2 regions of the Priestia sp. FSL P4-0332 genome follow, and region 2 is predicted to be linked to the other one. Evidence: a T-box and tRNA genes for the amino acid it is inferred to sense, from the RefSeq annotation. Region 2 holds a T-box; the other holds one or more tRNA genes.
The links. A T-box is a leader RNA that pairs with one kind of tRNA and senses whether it is charged. The one in region 2 lies ahead of thrS (threonine--tRNA ligase), so its partner is inferred to be a tRNA-Thr.
Positions count from the first base shown of each region.

Region 1: it has a tRNA-Thr gene. The T-box ahead of thrS (threonine--tRNA ligase) is inferred to sense a tRNA for this amino acid. The anticodon was not compared.

Region 1 covers NZ_JBBOUA010000001.1:3,800,913-3,809,180, forward strand. Annotated here, with positions in the region: gene MKY06_RS20020 (LCP family protein) at 1-516, shown strand, start outside; gene MKY06_RS20025 (hypothetical protein) at 729-1,094, shown strand; gene MKY06_RS20030 (NAD(P)H-dependent oxidoreductase) at 1,122-1,640, opposite strand; gene MKY06_RS20035 (YwaF family protein) at 1,780-2,526, opposite strand; gene MKY06_RS20040 (hypothetical protein) at 2,545-2,715, opposite strand; gene MKY06_RS20045 (ABC transporter permease/substrate-binding protein) at 2,858-4,381, opposite strand; gene MKY06_RS20050 (ABC transporter ATP-binding protein) at 4,381-5,331, opposite strand; tRNA gene MKY06_RS20055 (tRNA-Thr) at 5,598-5,670, opposite strand; gene MKY06_RS20060 (aromatic ring-hydroxylating oxygenase subunit alpha) at 5,881-6,933, shown strand; gene MKY06_RS20065 (DHA2 family efflux MFS transporter permease subunit) at 6,969-8,268, opposite strand, start outside.
Region 2 covers NZ_JBBOUA010000001.1:2,425,086-2,433,353, forward strand. Annotated here, with positions in the region: gene MKY06_RS12250 (valine--pyruvate transaminase) at 1-1,147, shown strand, start outside; gene MKY06_RS12255 (cell wall hydrolase) at 1,340-1,798, shown strand; gene MKY06_RS12260 (hypothetical protein) at 1,941-2,120, shown strand; gene MKY06_RS12265 (sulfatase-like hydrolase/transferase) at 2,305-4,047, shown strand; T-box leader at 4,451-4,676, shown strand; T-box leader at 4,716-4,944, shown strand; gene thrS (threonine--tRNA ligase) at 4,998-6,215, shown strand; gene MKY06_RS12275 (amino acid permease) at 6,980-8,268, shown strand, end outside.

The sequences.
Region 1 (8,268 bases), 1.4 Mb from region 2:
AATTTCGGCATAGATGTAAACTATTATGCCGTTGTTGATTTTAAAGGTTTTTCTAAAGTTGCCGATACGATTGCCCCTGAGGGAATTACGGTTACCGTGCCGCACGAAATGTCATCAGGAATTGGCATGACGCTAAAACCTGGAAAACAAACTCTTCACGGAGATAAATTACTAGGATACGTGCGATTCCGACATGATAGCCAAAGTGATTTCGGGCGCGTGAAGCGTCAACAAGAAGTGATCGGTAAATTAATGGATGAAGCTCTTCAAGTAAAGACGCTGGCGAAAGCTCCTAAGCTATGGGGAGTCATTGATCCATATGTGGATACAAATATTCCGCCAAAAACATTTATTGTGATAGGAAAAGATTTTTTAGTTGGAAATCAGCCAGATTTAAAATCTCTTCGTTTACCGGTTGAAGGTTCCTATTCAAACGAACGAATATCCGGTATTGGTGCTGTTTTAAGCATCGACCTTGAAGAAAACAAACAAGCGTTACAATCATTTTTAAATTAGGAAAAGGTGTCCATTAGCGGACACCTTTTTTATACTATTCAAAAAAACTTCTGTTTTTCCTCCCTATCCTTCAAAAAATTTTCAGCTTCGACAAAAAATGAAGCCATTTTCCTAGAAACAGCCGTTTCTTTGGAGTTCTATTTTTGCTGTTACATGCGTATATGAAAGGAGAAGGACTTCTTTTTATATTTTTTAGCCAAGGAGATGAAATGATGAAATTATATGGTTTTCAAGCTGAAGAAGAGCGTTCCTTTCTTCATTCTACCTATAAAGTAAACCCATTACTTTCTCATACTGGAGATGTCAAAATCAGCTTTTTATCTTTTCAAGAAAATGATTATACCCCTCGTCAAGAAGCTACGATTCCACAGCTTCTTTTAGTCGTTCACGGGGAAGGCTGGGTAGCTGGCGATAACGGACTGAAAATTTATATCAAACAAGGTGAATCAGCATTTTGGAGAGCCGGGGAATCTTTTGAAGTCGGGAGTCTAACGGCTATGACAGGACTACTGATTGAAGGATTAGATATCGCTCCTCAAAAGCTGCTTACTTCTTTCTCACGAACAAACGCAAATTAAAAAGCCGCTGTGACGCGGCTTTTTTTATTATCTTAGTAATCGAGCGTAGCTTTCTGCACTATCTTGAATAACTTTGTCACTCAGATCACCGCCTGCTCCTTGAAATAAAAATGGCGTTTGAAACTTCATACCTGTTAAATTTGCCATAGCTTGAAAAGGAAGAAGCAGATGATTCATTGGGTAACGGTTGTATCCCCCTTCTTGATAAGCTTCTGCAGGGCCCCCTGTCGAAGTAGCTACGACAAACTCTTTTCCCTGAAGTTTAGTACCTTTGCTTCCATAAGCCCAGCCGTATGTTAAGACAACATCTTGCCACTCTTTTAAGAGTGCTGGTGAGCTGTACCAGTAAAATGGAAATTGAAAAACAATACGATCGAATTGAACAGCTAACTCCTGCTCTTTTTCTACATCAATTTTGAAATCGGGATAGTTTGCGTATAAATCATGAACGTACACATTCTCTTCTTTTTTTACTCGCTCTGCCCACGCTTTATTAATACGAGAAGATGCTAAGCTTGGATGCGCTAAAATAACCAGTGTTTTCATTTTGATACTCTCCTTCTGATATTTGTGCTTGCTTTATTCTTTTCTATTTTTATGCTTGCCTCTAACGGCTTGTTCAGTCATTCTTTCCTTTTCCTTCAGAAAATCTGAGTTAGTTTACACTTATAAACTACCAGTATTATCATTCTGCTTCAATAAAATTGACTTTGTTTTTATCACCTTTAATTTTTTTATGTACCCAAAACGGCAGATAAAGGACAAGAAAGCAAAGAATCATGATTCCTTCAATCCATACTAAATACCAAGGATGAGGTCCAAGAACATCCAGTAAGGAAGCGTGCTCTGGCTTTTTCATCATATATAAATAATTCGCCCCGAGTAAACGATTCATAGCATAGATAAAACCTCCGTACAGATTAACAGATACTACGCTTACCCATAAAGAACGAAACGTCGGCTCATATCTGCAGACAGCAATTAGCATACAGCAAGCAAGTACCACACCGCCATGCGATACATAAAACTGCACATAGCGAAACTGGGCATACGCATAGCCGCCAAGGTCCGGGGTAATCATCGCTTGAACAGAGCTGCTGATTCCTGCGAAGTACACAAAATAAAAAAGAAGCCTGCTTTTGGTTATCAGCATAACAGCAGCCAGCAGCACGACTATATCGCTGAGCTGAAGAGGCAAGGAAGTTTCAGCGGACCACTGATGGCAGCTGATTTCCCAAGCCTGGTAGGCTGTTTCTGAAGCAATTAGAATCAGTGAAAGCAAAATGAACACAAACATCTTTTTTCGCAGCTGCTTTCGACACAAAAAAATAAATGCTCCTATGATCACGATAATAGCTAAAGTTACAAGATGTTCAACTGAAAAAAGCTGAAAGGAATGTTGTACAGGATGACACGTAAAAAATGAATTCATAAAAGCGCCTCCCTTCCATCAGAAAACAAATTCGGTACCTTTAGCTTGTTCATAAGGCCTCATTTTCATTAATGCTTCTCCCGCATTAAAAAGAGATTGAGACATAACGAAATCACGCCAATCTAAAGACGGACGAATGGAGTAAATAATCAAGTATGGATCACTTCTTGCACCGCAGTTGATTTCCATGCAAGGCTTCGCTTTCCGCGGGAGTCTTCGCGTTGCCCTCCAATCAACTGCTAGAAACAACTAAAATAAAAAGATCCGAACGATTCATCGTTCGGATTTTCTTTCAACTAACATACTGTTGTCCTAGCTTTTTTCTTCGTTTTTACTCCTTAATTAATCCTTTTTTCACTAAGAATTGATGAGCAACTTCTTCAGCCGTTTTTCCTTTCGCATTTACTTGATAGTTCATTTCACGCATTTCGTCATCACTGATTTTACCGCCCAGTTGATTTAAGATTTTTTTCAGTTCAGGGTGCTCTTTTAGCGTATCTTCACGAAGCACAGGCGCTCCTTGATACGGAGGGAAGAACTGCTGATCGTCTTTTAAGACTTTCAAACCAAACTGTTTGATTTCAGGGTCCGTTGCGTAAGCATCAAGCACGTTAATATCGCCTTTTTCTACAGCGCGATAGCGAAGCTTCGGCTCCACCGTTTTAATATTCGGGAAGGTAAGGCCATATTCTTTTTGAATGCCTACATAGCCGTCTTCACGATCTTTAAACTCAAGCGTAAACCCTGCTTTTACTTTATCTGTTGCATTTGCCAAATCTGAAATAGTTGTTAGATTATTTTCTTTAGCGAATTCTTTTGTTACGGTCAATGTGTACGTATTATTAAACTTCATTGGATCTAAATAGACAAGGCCGAATTTCTTTTGAAATCCTTCTTTTGCCTGCTTGTACACCTCTGTTTCATCTTTGCTGTCCGGCTGTTCCTTTAGATGCGTCACAATGGCTGTACCCGTATATTCAGGGTACAAATCAATTTCCTTGTTACGCAGAGCCTCAAATACAAATACCGTTTTCCCAAGCGACGAACGTAGATTTACTTTCATATCGGTTTGATCTTCAATTAATTCTTTGTACATATTAATTAAAATATCTTGTTCTGCACCAATCTTCCCTCCGATAACAAGGTCTGGTTTTGTTGCGCTCATCGCTGCAAACGGAGAAACAAGAATGAGTATTAATACGATGATCATAATAAACGAGCGTTTTTTGGACCCTTTTTTAGCTGAGTGTTCAATCGTTCGCAGAATTCCATCAAAAATAAGCGCTAATAATGCGGCTGGAATGGCTCCTAATAAAATCAAACTATTATCGCTTCGGTCAATACCAAGCAAAATTAAGCTTCCGAGTCCGCCCGCTCCGATAAGAGCCACGATTGTCGCTGTACCAATAATGAGTACCATCGCTGTGCGAATTCCGGCCATAATGACAGGAAGTGCTAGAGGAAGTTCTACTTTGATTAATCGTCTCCACGAGTTCATCCCCATGGCTTTGGATGCTTCAATTAAAGATGGGTCCACTTCTTTAATTCCGGTATATGTATTTCGTACAATAGGAAGAAGCGAATATAAAAACAGTGCAATAACCGCGGGAAAGGTTCCAATTCCGACAAGAGGAATCAGTAATCCTAATAAAGCGAGTGAAGGAATGGTTTGCAGTACGGCTGTTACGCCAATGATCGGTTCAGCAATGCCGTCATGCCTCGTTAAGTACAGTCCGAGCGGCACTGAAATTAATACGGCGATAACAAGAGCCAGTACGGAAATTTGAATGTGTTCAAGAAGAGCTTGAAACAGTGCATCTCCTCGTTGATCTAATAATGTGCTTAGTGCATTCATTACAGCGTTCCTCCTTCTTTCGTTTTATCAGAAAGAAACGCTAATAGGTTTTTGCGCGTTACAACGCCAATGCGTTTGCTCCCTTTTTTCACGGCTATTGCTTCATGGTCGTAAAGGGCGTCCATTGCCTGCTGAACAGTGGCGGTTGAAGCTAGCTCTTCAGTAGGCTCTACGTCTGGCTGTTCACTTTCTTTGACAAACATATCCAATGTCTCAAATAAAGCATTGCCTTGATTTCCAATAAATGTTTTTACAAATTCATTTTTAGGCTTTTGAATGAATTCCTCCGGGGTTCCAACTTGAACAATTTCCCCATCTTTCATCAGGCAGATACGATCTCCAAGCGTCATCGCTTCGCTCATATCATGCGTAACAAACACAAATGTTTTTTTGATTTTTTCTTTTAAGCTAATAATATCTTGCTGAAGCTGTTCGCGGCTTAACGGATCGAGGGCACTAAAGGGTTCGTCCATTAAAATAACGGGGGGATCGGCTGCGAGGGCACGTGCTACACCTACACGTTGCTGCTGGCCACCTGAGAGCTCAGACGGCTTTCGGTTTCTATATTGCTTTGGGTCTAGTCCTACCAAGGTAAGCAGTTCATCAATGCGCGTTTTGATTTTGTTTTTCTTCCAATGCTTCATCTCGGGTACAATGGCTATATTTTCAGCAATGGTCATATGAGGAAAAAGAGCAATCTGCTGCAGGACATAGCCAATGTTCCAGCGTAACTTATGTATGTTGTGGGCCGATACGAGCTTATCTTTTATGTATAGTTCTCCTTCGGTAATATCATGAAGACGGTTAATCATTTTTAAGGTGGTTGTCTTCCCACACCCACTCGGACCAATTAAAACGAAAAACTCCCCTTCTTTAATTTCTAGATTAATATTTTTCACGGCGGTCGTACCGTCTGGATATTGCTTTGACACATTCTTAAACGTAATCAAATTATCGTTCACACTCCCTGTTGAAATTTAACCCCTAGTTTCGTGTACCCAATACTTAGAGGCAATAAACATTCTTTTAAGAATATTTCTAAATATGATTCATAAGACATAGTGGAAAAGATACACATGTTTTCTCACAGCCTCCTAATAAGGCTATCAAACTGTTAAAGTTTTCACAAGGCGGGGAAGAATAATTCGGAGAAGAATTTTAAAGTCAACACAAATAAAAAAACCTTCTTTCAACAAGAAAGAAGGTTTTTTTAGTATGCTAGCGACAGGGATCGAACCTGCGACCTCTTGCTTACCATGCAAGTGCTCTACCTACTGAGCTACACCAGCGTCTTGGAAAATTATATCACGTTTAAATTTATTTAGGAAGCGCTTTTTTAAATTTTTTTATTGGTATATTCTCTAATTTGCGTCTTCTGAAATTCGCACTTTCTACAAAGTTCCATATTTTATGTTAGAACTCCTTACATAAATTGTGTGAATTTTCTTTTTTTATATTACCCTTAGTAAAAGAGCTTACAAAAGAAGGGAAGAAAATAGATGGAACAACAACCAACCATGACCAAATCAAAAACGGCAACTCCCTACCCAAGAGACTGCACGTTCAGCCTGGAAGATTGGACGACGCTCGCCAAGTATTGGTACCCGGTCGCCCGCTGCAGTGATGTAACAGAGAAACCAACGTCCGTAAAACTACTAGATGTAAATCTAGTTCTATACCGCACGACAAACAAAGTAGTAGCGGCTCGTGATTTATGCGTTCACCGAGGCACCCCGCTTAGCATGGGCTGGGTGGAAGATGATGAAATTGTCTGTCCTTACCACGGCTTCCGCTATGCAACGGACGGCGCATGCACGTCGATTCCAGCTCACCCTGATGCCAACATTTCTCCCCGCCTGTGTATGGCCGTCTATCCAGTTATTGAACGATTTGGATTAGTATGGACTTCCCTGACAGGAGAACAAGATAACCTGCCTTACTTCGATGCTTGGGAGGACCCTGATTTTCAGCAAATTGTTTGTCCGGGCTTTGATATCATGGGTTCGGCCGGTCGTCAAATGGAAGGCTTTTTAGACGTAGCTCATTTTGCTTGGGTGCACACGGACACATTTGGTGATCGAAACAACGCCTTTGTGCCTAAATATAAAGTAAGCGATACAGACTATGGGCTTCATGTAGAATATACCAGCACCGTGAGCAATTATTCCAAAGAACAGCAGCATTTAAATCCACCTGATTTTAAATGGCTTCGCGTCTTTGATGTTTATCCGCCGTTTACAGCTACGCTAAAAGTATACTTCCCAGAAGGCGCAGAGCTGTGGATTATGAATGCAGTCTCTCCTATTTCAGCCCGCGAAACACGTTTATTCGCACCAATCGCTCGAAACTTTGACAAAGATTCTCCCGTTGAAGGTGTGTATGACTTTAACCTTCGCGTCTTTGACGAAGACCGTGAAATGGTTGAAAACCAAAAACCTGAAGACTTGCCTTTAGACCTGCAGATGGAAGCGCATATTATGGCTGATCAAACGTCCATCGGCTACCGGAAATTATTAAAGAAAATGGGCTTAAGCTTTAGATATACAAGCTAAAAGAAATCCCCGCTGTCTCAGCGGGGATTTCTTTTTTATTTAGCAAACTGCTCGCGTCCTGCTTTTTCCTTTATCACTTCATCTTCACTTGCCGGCGTGGCGCGTTTCATAAACAATGAAAGAATTAAGGCAACCACCACTAGTACTACTGAGACGGCAAACGCATCGTTAATTCCTTGTACCATTGCCTGCATCCCAATTTGTTCTTTCATTTGAGCTGCCCCGGCTGCCGTTGCATTCGCTGCTCCTGCTCCGCTCATTGCATCTTGAGCGAGCTCTTTTGCATGCGTAGCTGTACGGTTTGACATCACCGTTACTAAAAGAGCCGAACCAATAGCTCCCGATACTTGTTGAAGCGTGTTATTCATCGCAGTACCATGCGGATTAAAGCGCTGCGGCAGCTGATTTAACCCGTTTGTCATAACCGGCATCATCACCATAGACATTCCGAACATGCGAAGCGTGTAAAGCGTAATGAGCGTTGTATACGTCGTATCAAGCTCTAAGTTACTGAAGAAATACGTCGTAACGGCTGTAATCGTTAGACCCGTTACAGCCAGTGCACGCGCTCCGAATTTATCAAATAATTTTCCGGTAATCGGTGACATCACACCCATTAGCAGCGCACCCGGAAGCATTAGTAATCCTGAATGAAGCGGAGAAATGCCTCGTACCGTTTGAACATAAATTGGCATTAGCAGCATGGCTGAGAATAATGCCATTGTGATCACCATTGAAATCGTTGATGATAAAGCAAACATTGGATATTTAAAAATTCGGAATTCAAGCATAGGTGTTTTCAGCTTGAACTGACGCGTAATAAATAAAATCAGCGCCACAGCTCCTACGATAATGGTGCCGTATACTTCCACAGAATCCCAGCCTTTATCCCCTGCTGAGCTAAACCCGTATAGAAGTCCTCCAAATCCAATCGTAGATAACACAAGTGATAGGAAATCCAAATTGATTTCCACTTTTTCTTTTTTGTCTTTTAATAGGAAGAAAGAGCCTATTAATACAATTGCCGCGATTGGCGTAACAAGGTGGAACAGCATTCTCCACTCATAGTGTTCAATTAGCCACCCTGATAATGTAGGACCAATTGCCGGAGCAAAAATCATAACTAAACCGAAAATCCCCATCGCAGCTCCGCGTTTTTCTAATGGAAAACTTGTGAGCAATACGTTCATTAAAAGCGGCATCATAATGGCTGCGCCTGATGCTTGAATAATACGAGCGGTTAACAATACCGAAAATACGGGCGAAGCGCCGGCAAGTATTGTTCCTGCTGTAAATAAAGTCATAGCCGTTAAAAATAAGCCTCTGACAGAATAG
Region 2 (8,268 bases):
TGAAATGTGGGAAGAAGCTTTAAAGGATATTGTGAACGACAAACAATTAAAAAATTTGATTAGCCAATATGGTTCTAGTTACGGTACGCATGAATTAATTGATTGCATAAGAGAATATTTCTTTACGAATTATCATATTAAACTGGACAGAGAACAAGTCTTGATCACTTCGGGAAGTCAAAATCTCTTTTTTTTAGCTTTAAATTCGTTTTGCGGTACAAGTAAAGAAGGAAGGGTAAAAAAAGCATTAATACCTATGCTGCCAGATTACGCTGGGTATAGTGGAGTCGCGCTTGAGGAAGGTGTAATAGAAGGAATTCCTCCTATCCTCTCAAAGCTTGATCATCATACGTTTCGTTATGAATTTAACAAACAAGCATTTAAAGATAAAATAGCTCAGGACCCAGACGTCGGAGCTGTTGTATTATCAAGACCTAATAACCCAAGCGGCAACATTCTTTCTGAAGAATCCGTACAGCTTATATCCCAAGTGTGCAAGGAATATCAAATTCCATTGCTAATTGATTCAGCTTACGCACCGCCTTTTCCTGCTATTAATTTTATTGAAATGGATCCAATCATACATGATAATATCATTCACTGCATGAGTCTTTCTAAAGTCGGATTGCCTGGAGAGAGAATAGGAATTGCTATAGGAAAAAGTGACTTCATAAAAGTAATGGAAGCATTTCAATCAAATATTTTGATTCACTCTTCTAGGTTAGGTCAGCGAATGGTGGTTAGCACCTTAAAAAGCGGGCAGTTAGCCGGAATTTCAGCTAACCATATAAGAACTCATTATAAACAAAAACATGACTATTTAAAAAATCTTTTAACTATACGTATGCCGGATGATATTCCTTGGTATTTGCACAAAGCGGAAGGTTCGTTATTTGGTTGGCTTTGGTTAGAAGGTTTGCCTTTCAGTGATACCGATCTATACAATAAATTAAAAGCAGAAAACTTGATTGTAGTGCCAGGCGGGTCATTCTTTCACGGTAGCCAATCTTCTTCTCACAACCGGGAGTGCATTCGCATAAGTCTTACTGCTGCAGATGACGAGTTAAAGAAAGGAATTGATATTCTTTCTTCAGTAGTTAAGGAAATATACAGTTCAAACTTTATATTTCAAACAGAAAAAATATAATTTCTTTAAGATTTAGAAGTGCAACTAATACGTAATCATAAAAGGTCCAGTTTTATAAGCTAAAGATTGTTTGAAGAAGACAATAACATCCAATTTCTTTTGGAACTGGATAATTTTTTGTAATGAAGGACTCCTATATTTCTGCTAGCATATGAACCACGTCAAGAAATAGCAAGGAGGCTTTTTATTTTTATGATAAAGAAACTAGTGATTGCTATAGCAATGCTTATCCCAAGTTTTGGTGCAGGTTACTCAGCATTTGCTGCAGCGCCCGCTCATGAACAGCACATTCAAGTAAATAAAAATGATAAAGAATTATTAGCTCGTCTTGTATCAGCTGAAGCCAAAGGAGAGCCTTATGCAGGCAAAGTAGCCGTGGCGACAGTTGTATTAAACAGAGTCGACAGCAGCAAATTCCCGGACACTGTAAAAGGCGTTATTTATCAAAAAGGTCAGTATAGTCCGGTCAGCAACGGTCAAATTAATAAACCTGCAGACACAGATTCAAAAAAAGCTGTAGAAGAAGCAATTAACTTCCAGGGTCAAGGAAAAGGTTCATTATTCTTCTTTAATCCTGATAAAACGGGAGATCAATGGCTGCGCCAAAAACAAGAAACAATTAAAATAGGACATCATGTATTTGCAAAATGATGAAAAAGCTAATGGCTAGCTGCGCGCTGCTATTAGCTTTTTTAGTTATGTACATAAAATAAACAGTAGAACAACCTTTAAAATTGGAATTTAATGGTAAAATATAAGAAGTCATTCATACTTAAAAATATGAGGTGATAACGTGAAAGAGAATATGATGTTTGCTTGGATAGCTTCATGGTTAGCTCTTGCTGGTCAGCTCGTTTTTTTTATGGGAGTAGCGCTTTTTACAGGGGATTGGCGCTATATGATGTGGAGTTTTATGATAAGCATAATTGTAGGTATACCTAGTATCATTGGTACCTATAAACGAAATCAGTAGCTAAAAGCATACAAAAAATAAGGAATATCGTATTGAAATGAGCTATGAAAGACTTAGAGAAATCCTCCAAGTCTTTTTTGTTTGGGCATAAAAAGACATGAATCGTACTCCGTTCTTCTAAAAAAAGTGCTTTTTACATAGTTTATCAATACAGAAAATTTGATAAACACGCGGAGGAGTAAACATGCAGAAGCAGCCTAATTTTTTGTTAATTATCGTGGACGAGGAGCGATTTCCACCCTTATATGAAAGTAAAGAACTAAAAAAGTGGCGAAAAAAACATTTAAAAGCACATGAATTTTTAAAACAGCATGGAATGGAATTTACCCGTCACTACGTCGGTTCTACAGCCTGTTCACCAAGTCGAGCTACATTGTTTACAGGGCAGTATCCTTCCTTGCACGGAGTTACGCAAACACAAGGTATCGCAAAGAAGTCACAAGATCCTGATATGTTTTGGCTGCAGCCTAATACCATCCCGACGATGGGAGATTATTTTAAGCAGGCTGGGTATCAAACCTTTTATAAAGGAAAATGGCACATTTCTGATGAGAACATCTTAATTCCAGGAACACATAACGTTTTTTCTAGCTACCAGATGCAAACAGGAATACCGGATCTAGAGAAAGAGTGCCTCTATCAACAGGCTAATAAGCTTGAAAAGTTTGGGTTTTCAGGGTGGATTGGTCCAGAACCGGAAGGGAGAAACCCGCACAATTCTGGTTCATCCGCGGCCGTTGGAGTGAGCGGACGAGACGAAATATATGCAGAGGAAATCATAGAGCTTATTCAACGATTAGAACATCAAGCGACTGCGCAGCCTTGGCTCATGGTAGGTTCGTTTGTGAACCCGCATGACATTGCGCTGTTTGGAGCGATTACCAAACACCTTCCTATGTTTCAGTTTTCTATTGATGAGACGATTCCGAACATCGATCCGCCACCTACCATTAGAGAATCTTTGCAAACAAAGCCTAGCGCTCAAAGCAGCTATAAATACATCTATCCAAAAGCGCTGCAGCCGACGCCAAATTCTAGCTTCTACCGGCGCTTGTATTATCAGCTGCAAAAAAATGTTGATAAACAAATTTTAAAAGTTCTTCGGACCATCGAACAATCTTCGTTCTATGAAAATACAATTATTATTTTTACCTCTGATCATGGTGATTTGCTTGGAGCTCACGGTGGACTACATCAAAAATGGTACAACATGTATGAAGAATCTATTCACGTTCCGCTTCTCATTCACAACAAATGTTTATTTCCCAATTATCAACGTACAGACCTGATGACTAGTCACGTTGACTTGATTCCGACAATGCTTAGTTTAGCTAATATCGATGCTTCCGCTGTTCAAAAGCAATTACAAAAAAGTCATACGGAAGTACATCCATTTGTTGGGCGAGACCTGTCAGGTATACTTCGAGGAGAATCGTCTCTTGAGCAAGTGCAAACACCGATTTTCTTCATGACGGATGATGACCCGACAAAAGGACTTCACCAAACAAATTTTTTAGGAGAAAGCTACCCGTCAGTTGTTCAGCCTAATCACATTCAAGCGGTCATTGTCGAGTTTTCGTCAGCGGCAGGAAAGGAAATTTGGAAATACGCTCGTTATCATGATAATCCGCAATTTTGGTCAGCAGCTGAAGAAAAAGATAAAGTCAATCACCGGGAGCAATATGAAGGTTACCCTGTAAGTTTTACTACCCTTAAAACAACACGTGTTCCCGATCAAATTGAAATGTACAATTTGACCAAGGATCCGTTAGAAACAGTAAATCTGGCTCACCTGTATTTTTCGACAAATGAAACAAGGAAAGTTCAGCGGCAGCTTGATGTTATTCTTAAAGAACAAATCAGGAAAAAACGGATTTTTCCGCAAAGTGGAAGCATGAATGATGAGCTTCCCTCTAAAGATAGATAAAAAATAGTTTCTACGGATTGAAGTCAACTATTTGGGTGAGCAGAAAAAGGTGTATTTAATATTTTAGTATATAAATAAAAAACCTGATAATGCTTGTGCTATGTTATTTGTTCTGATTTGGGATAGTATTGGGTTTCACTTCGTTAATACCGCTTAGATAAAACAAATAAGGACTTATAGTATCTTTCTTTTTCGCCTTTATTGTTATGAAAATAAAGGTGAAAATAAGAATGAAAAGTAGTCGTTAATAGTATAATAAAAAACTTTTTCAGTCCGTGTATTCTTAAGTAACTTTTCAAAAATTTAAGCATAAAGTAATTCTATACCATTAAAAAATAAAAAATTACTTCTTGACTTCTGTTAAATTTATACACTATAATCGCTTTTAACAACTAATAAACAGTATTTGGCAATGAAAAGGACACGAATTAGATGCTGTTTTCTTCGCAGAGAATAGGGCCACTGGCTGAGAGCCCTTAAGAAATCATCTAATTTACCACCTTAGAGCTATTGCAGGGAACGTGCATAACTGAAACTGCAATCGGTAAAACCGTTATCTTTTTAAGCGTAAAATACGTATGGGTATTTTACGGAATTAGGGTGGTACCACGGCCGCATTCGTCCCTTCACTAGGGATGAGTGCGGTTTTTTATGTAGAAAAAAAGAATATACAAGCAATGAAAAGGACATGAATCATTTTTGAATTTTCTTTACAGAGAGTAGGGTCACTGGCTGAGAACCCTTAGAAAACGAAATGAATTTACCACCTTGGAGCTGCGGCGGGGAATGTGTATACACTGAAACCGCAACCGGTAGAACCGTTATCTTTTTAAGCGTAAAATACGTATGGGTATTTTACGGAATTAGGGTGGTACCACGGCCGCATTCGTCCCTTTACTAGGGAAGAGTGCGGTTTTTTTGTTAAATAAAAACATATTGGAGGAATGAACATGTCAAAACAAATGGAAGCAGAAAAGCGAAATCATCAAAAATTAGGTCAAGAACTGGAGCTGTTTATGTCAATAGAAGAAGCTCCTGGTATGCCATTTTTCTTACCTAACGGAATGATTATTCGAAACGAGTTAGAGAACTACTGGAAACAAAAGCATTATAAAGCAGGCTATCAAGAGATAAAAACACCCATCATGATGAAACAGGAGCTGTGGGAACAATCAGGGCACTGGGAGCACTATCATGAGAATATGTATTTTTCAAATGTTGACGAACAAAACTATGCGATTAAACCGATGAATTGTCCGGGAGCCATTTTATTGTTTAGCAGCAAGCGAAGAAGCTACCGAGAACTTCCGATTCGATACGCAGAGCTTGGATTAGTTCACCGTCACGAGCTTTCTGGATCTTTAAACGGATTGCTAAGAGTCCGTTCATTCACACAGGACGACGCTCATTTATTCGTAGAACTCAGTCAGATCGAAGCTGAGATTAGCCGCATTCTAGCGTTTATCCATGACTTTTACTCACATTTTGGCTTCGATTACAAAGTGGAGCTATCCACACGACCTGAAAAATTCATGGGAAATATTGAAACATGGAACCAAGCAGAAAAGTCGCTTCAATCTGTGTTAAGTGAAAAAGGCTTAGACTATCAGGTGAATGAAGGAGACGGAGCTTTTTATGGGCCGAAAATCGATTTTCATATTTTAGATTCCTTAGGTCGCAGCTGGCAGTGCGGAACAGTTCAGCTTGATTTCTTAATGCCAGAGAAGTTTGACTGTATGTATATTGGAGAAGACAATAAACCTCATCGTCCCGTAATGATTCACCGCGCTATATACGGTTCCGTTGAACGATTTATGGCCGTCTTGATTGAACATTACGAAGGTCAATTTCCTCTTTGGTTAGCTCCTGTTCAACTCAAACTATTGCCTATTGCACCGCCGCATGTGGAATATGCATATAAAGTGAAACACGAGCTGGAGTTAAAAGGGTATCGTGTTGAAGTAGACGATCGCATTGAAAAAATAGGGCTGAAAATTCGAGAAGCAGAAATGCAGAAAGTTCCTTATATGGCCGTGATAGGAGATAAAGAAGTGGAAAATGAATCGCTTGCTATGCGAAAGCACGGGAAGAAAAATATAGGAACAGTAAGTGTGGAAGAGGCAGCTGTACACTTGAATAAAGAAAAGAATTCAAACAGAGTTTATTGAAGCTATTTACCTTACTAAATAGAAAAATCCGATTTTTTTAAGTCGGATAGTGATTCCCTTCATCTTGTCTTACACCAAAATGAAGGGAATATTGAACTAGAAGGGTATAAGATAATATATATCAGCAGTATAACTTTTGCCTTAGACAAACGCCGGTATTTTATAAAAAAATTTATCTTATTCCATTCGAATCGTTTGTACGGGATGAAGCTGAAGCCTCATCTGATGGTTTGTTCATGTTCTGCTGATTTCGCTTTTTTTTAGAAGGAGAGTAAAAAAGAAATTTAAACATAAAGTACACTCCTAATGCTAGTAAAATACAGCCCATAAGTAAGTTAAGCATCTCTCTCCGCCCTTCATACACTTCAGTTTTCATCATTATAACACCGGGTAAGATAAAACATTCATTGTTCTGTAAATAATCTCTAGGTCAGGAATTTATATCTGAAGATAGTTAGTAAAAAAGTTATCTAAAAACATATAAAATAATTTTTTAGAATATTATTTTTATTCAAACTTATTATACATAAGCACAATGATAATCTCTTTATTTAGTTTATAAATCCAAAATAGAGCAATATTAAGAAATCGCTTACAAAAACTCTTGAAATATATATAATGATATTAGTATACTAATAGACAAGTTAGTAATTATTTCTATATAATTACTTCTGTATCTGAAGTAAAAACGCGCAGCCAAATAGGGAAAACGTCATTTTCAAGTTTTTTTAAGGGATGAGTGGCAACAGAGAGGAGAGAGTGCATTGGGAAAACTATTTAAAAAGAAGTCAATCGAGCAATTATTAGAACAAAGTCAAAACAAATCTCTAGTCAAAACATTAGGAGCATTCGATTTGACTCTTCTTGGTATTGGAGCCGTAATAGGAACAGGGGTTTTAGTATTAACAGGCTTAGTAGCTGCTAACGATGCTGGACCAGCCGTTATTTTTTCTTTTATATTGGCTTCTATTGTATGCGGTTTTGCAGCGCTGTGCTATGCGGAATTTGCTTCAACTATACCTGTATCTGGGAGTGTTTACACCTATACATATGCAACCATCGGCGAAGTGGTAGCACACTTAATGGGCTGGACGTTGCTTTCTGTCTATTTGTTAACAATGTCAGCAGTAGCAAATGGATGGTCTTCTTATTTTAACAACTTTTTAGAAGGCTTCGGTTTTTCACTGCCAAAAGAATTGATTACGATCCCTGCAAATGGAGGTCTAGTGAACCTTCCTGCTATTTGTATTACACTTCTTATTACATGGCTGCTTTCAAGAGGAACAAAAGAAAGTAAAAAAGTGAATAACTTTATGGTGCTGGTTAAATTATTTATTATCCTTCTCTTTATTATTGTAGGAGCTTTTTATGTAAAACCGTCTAATTGGACTCCTTTTATGCCTTATGGAATTGAAGGTGTTGTGACAGGGGGCGCGGCCGTATTTTTTGCTTTCTTAGGTTTTGATGCCTTATCTACATCAGCAGAAGAAGTAAAGAATCCGCAGCGCAATTTGCCCATTGGAATTATTAGTTCACTTGTGATCTGCACGATTATTTATGTAGCAGTATGCCTTGTTATGACCGGAGTTGTTTCGTACAAAGAACTGAATGTCCCAGAAGCAATGGCCTATGTTCTCCATTCAGTAGGACAAAATGCAGTGGCAGGAGTTATTGCTGCAGGAGCTGTCATTGGAATCATGGCTGTTATTTTCGCCTACATTTATGCAGCAACACGCATTTTATTCTCCATGAGCCGCGACGGCTTGCTGCCAAAAGCATTTGCTAAAACAAATGAGAAAACAGGAGTTCCGACTCTTTCTACTTGGCTAGTAGGGATTATCGGAGCGTTAATTTCAGGGTTTATTGATCTAAAAGAACTTGCGAATTTAGCAAATATCGGAGCTCTTTTAACTTTCGGCATGGTGGGCGTCAGCATTATCATCTTACGTAAAACGCACCCAACTTTAAAACGTGGATTTACAATGCCGTTTGTACCTGTTTTACCAATTTTATCTGTATTATCTTGTTTATTTTTAATGATTAATCTTCCTAA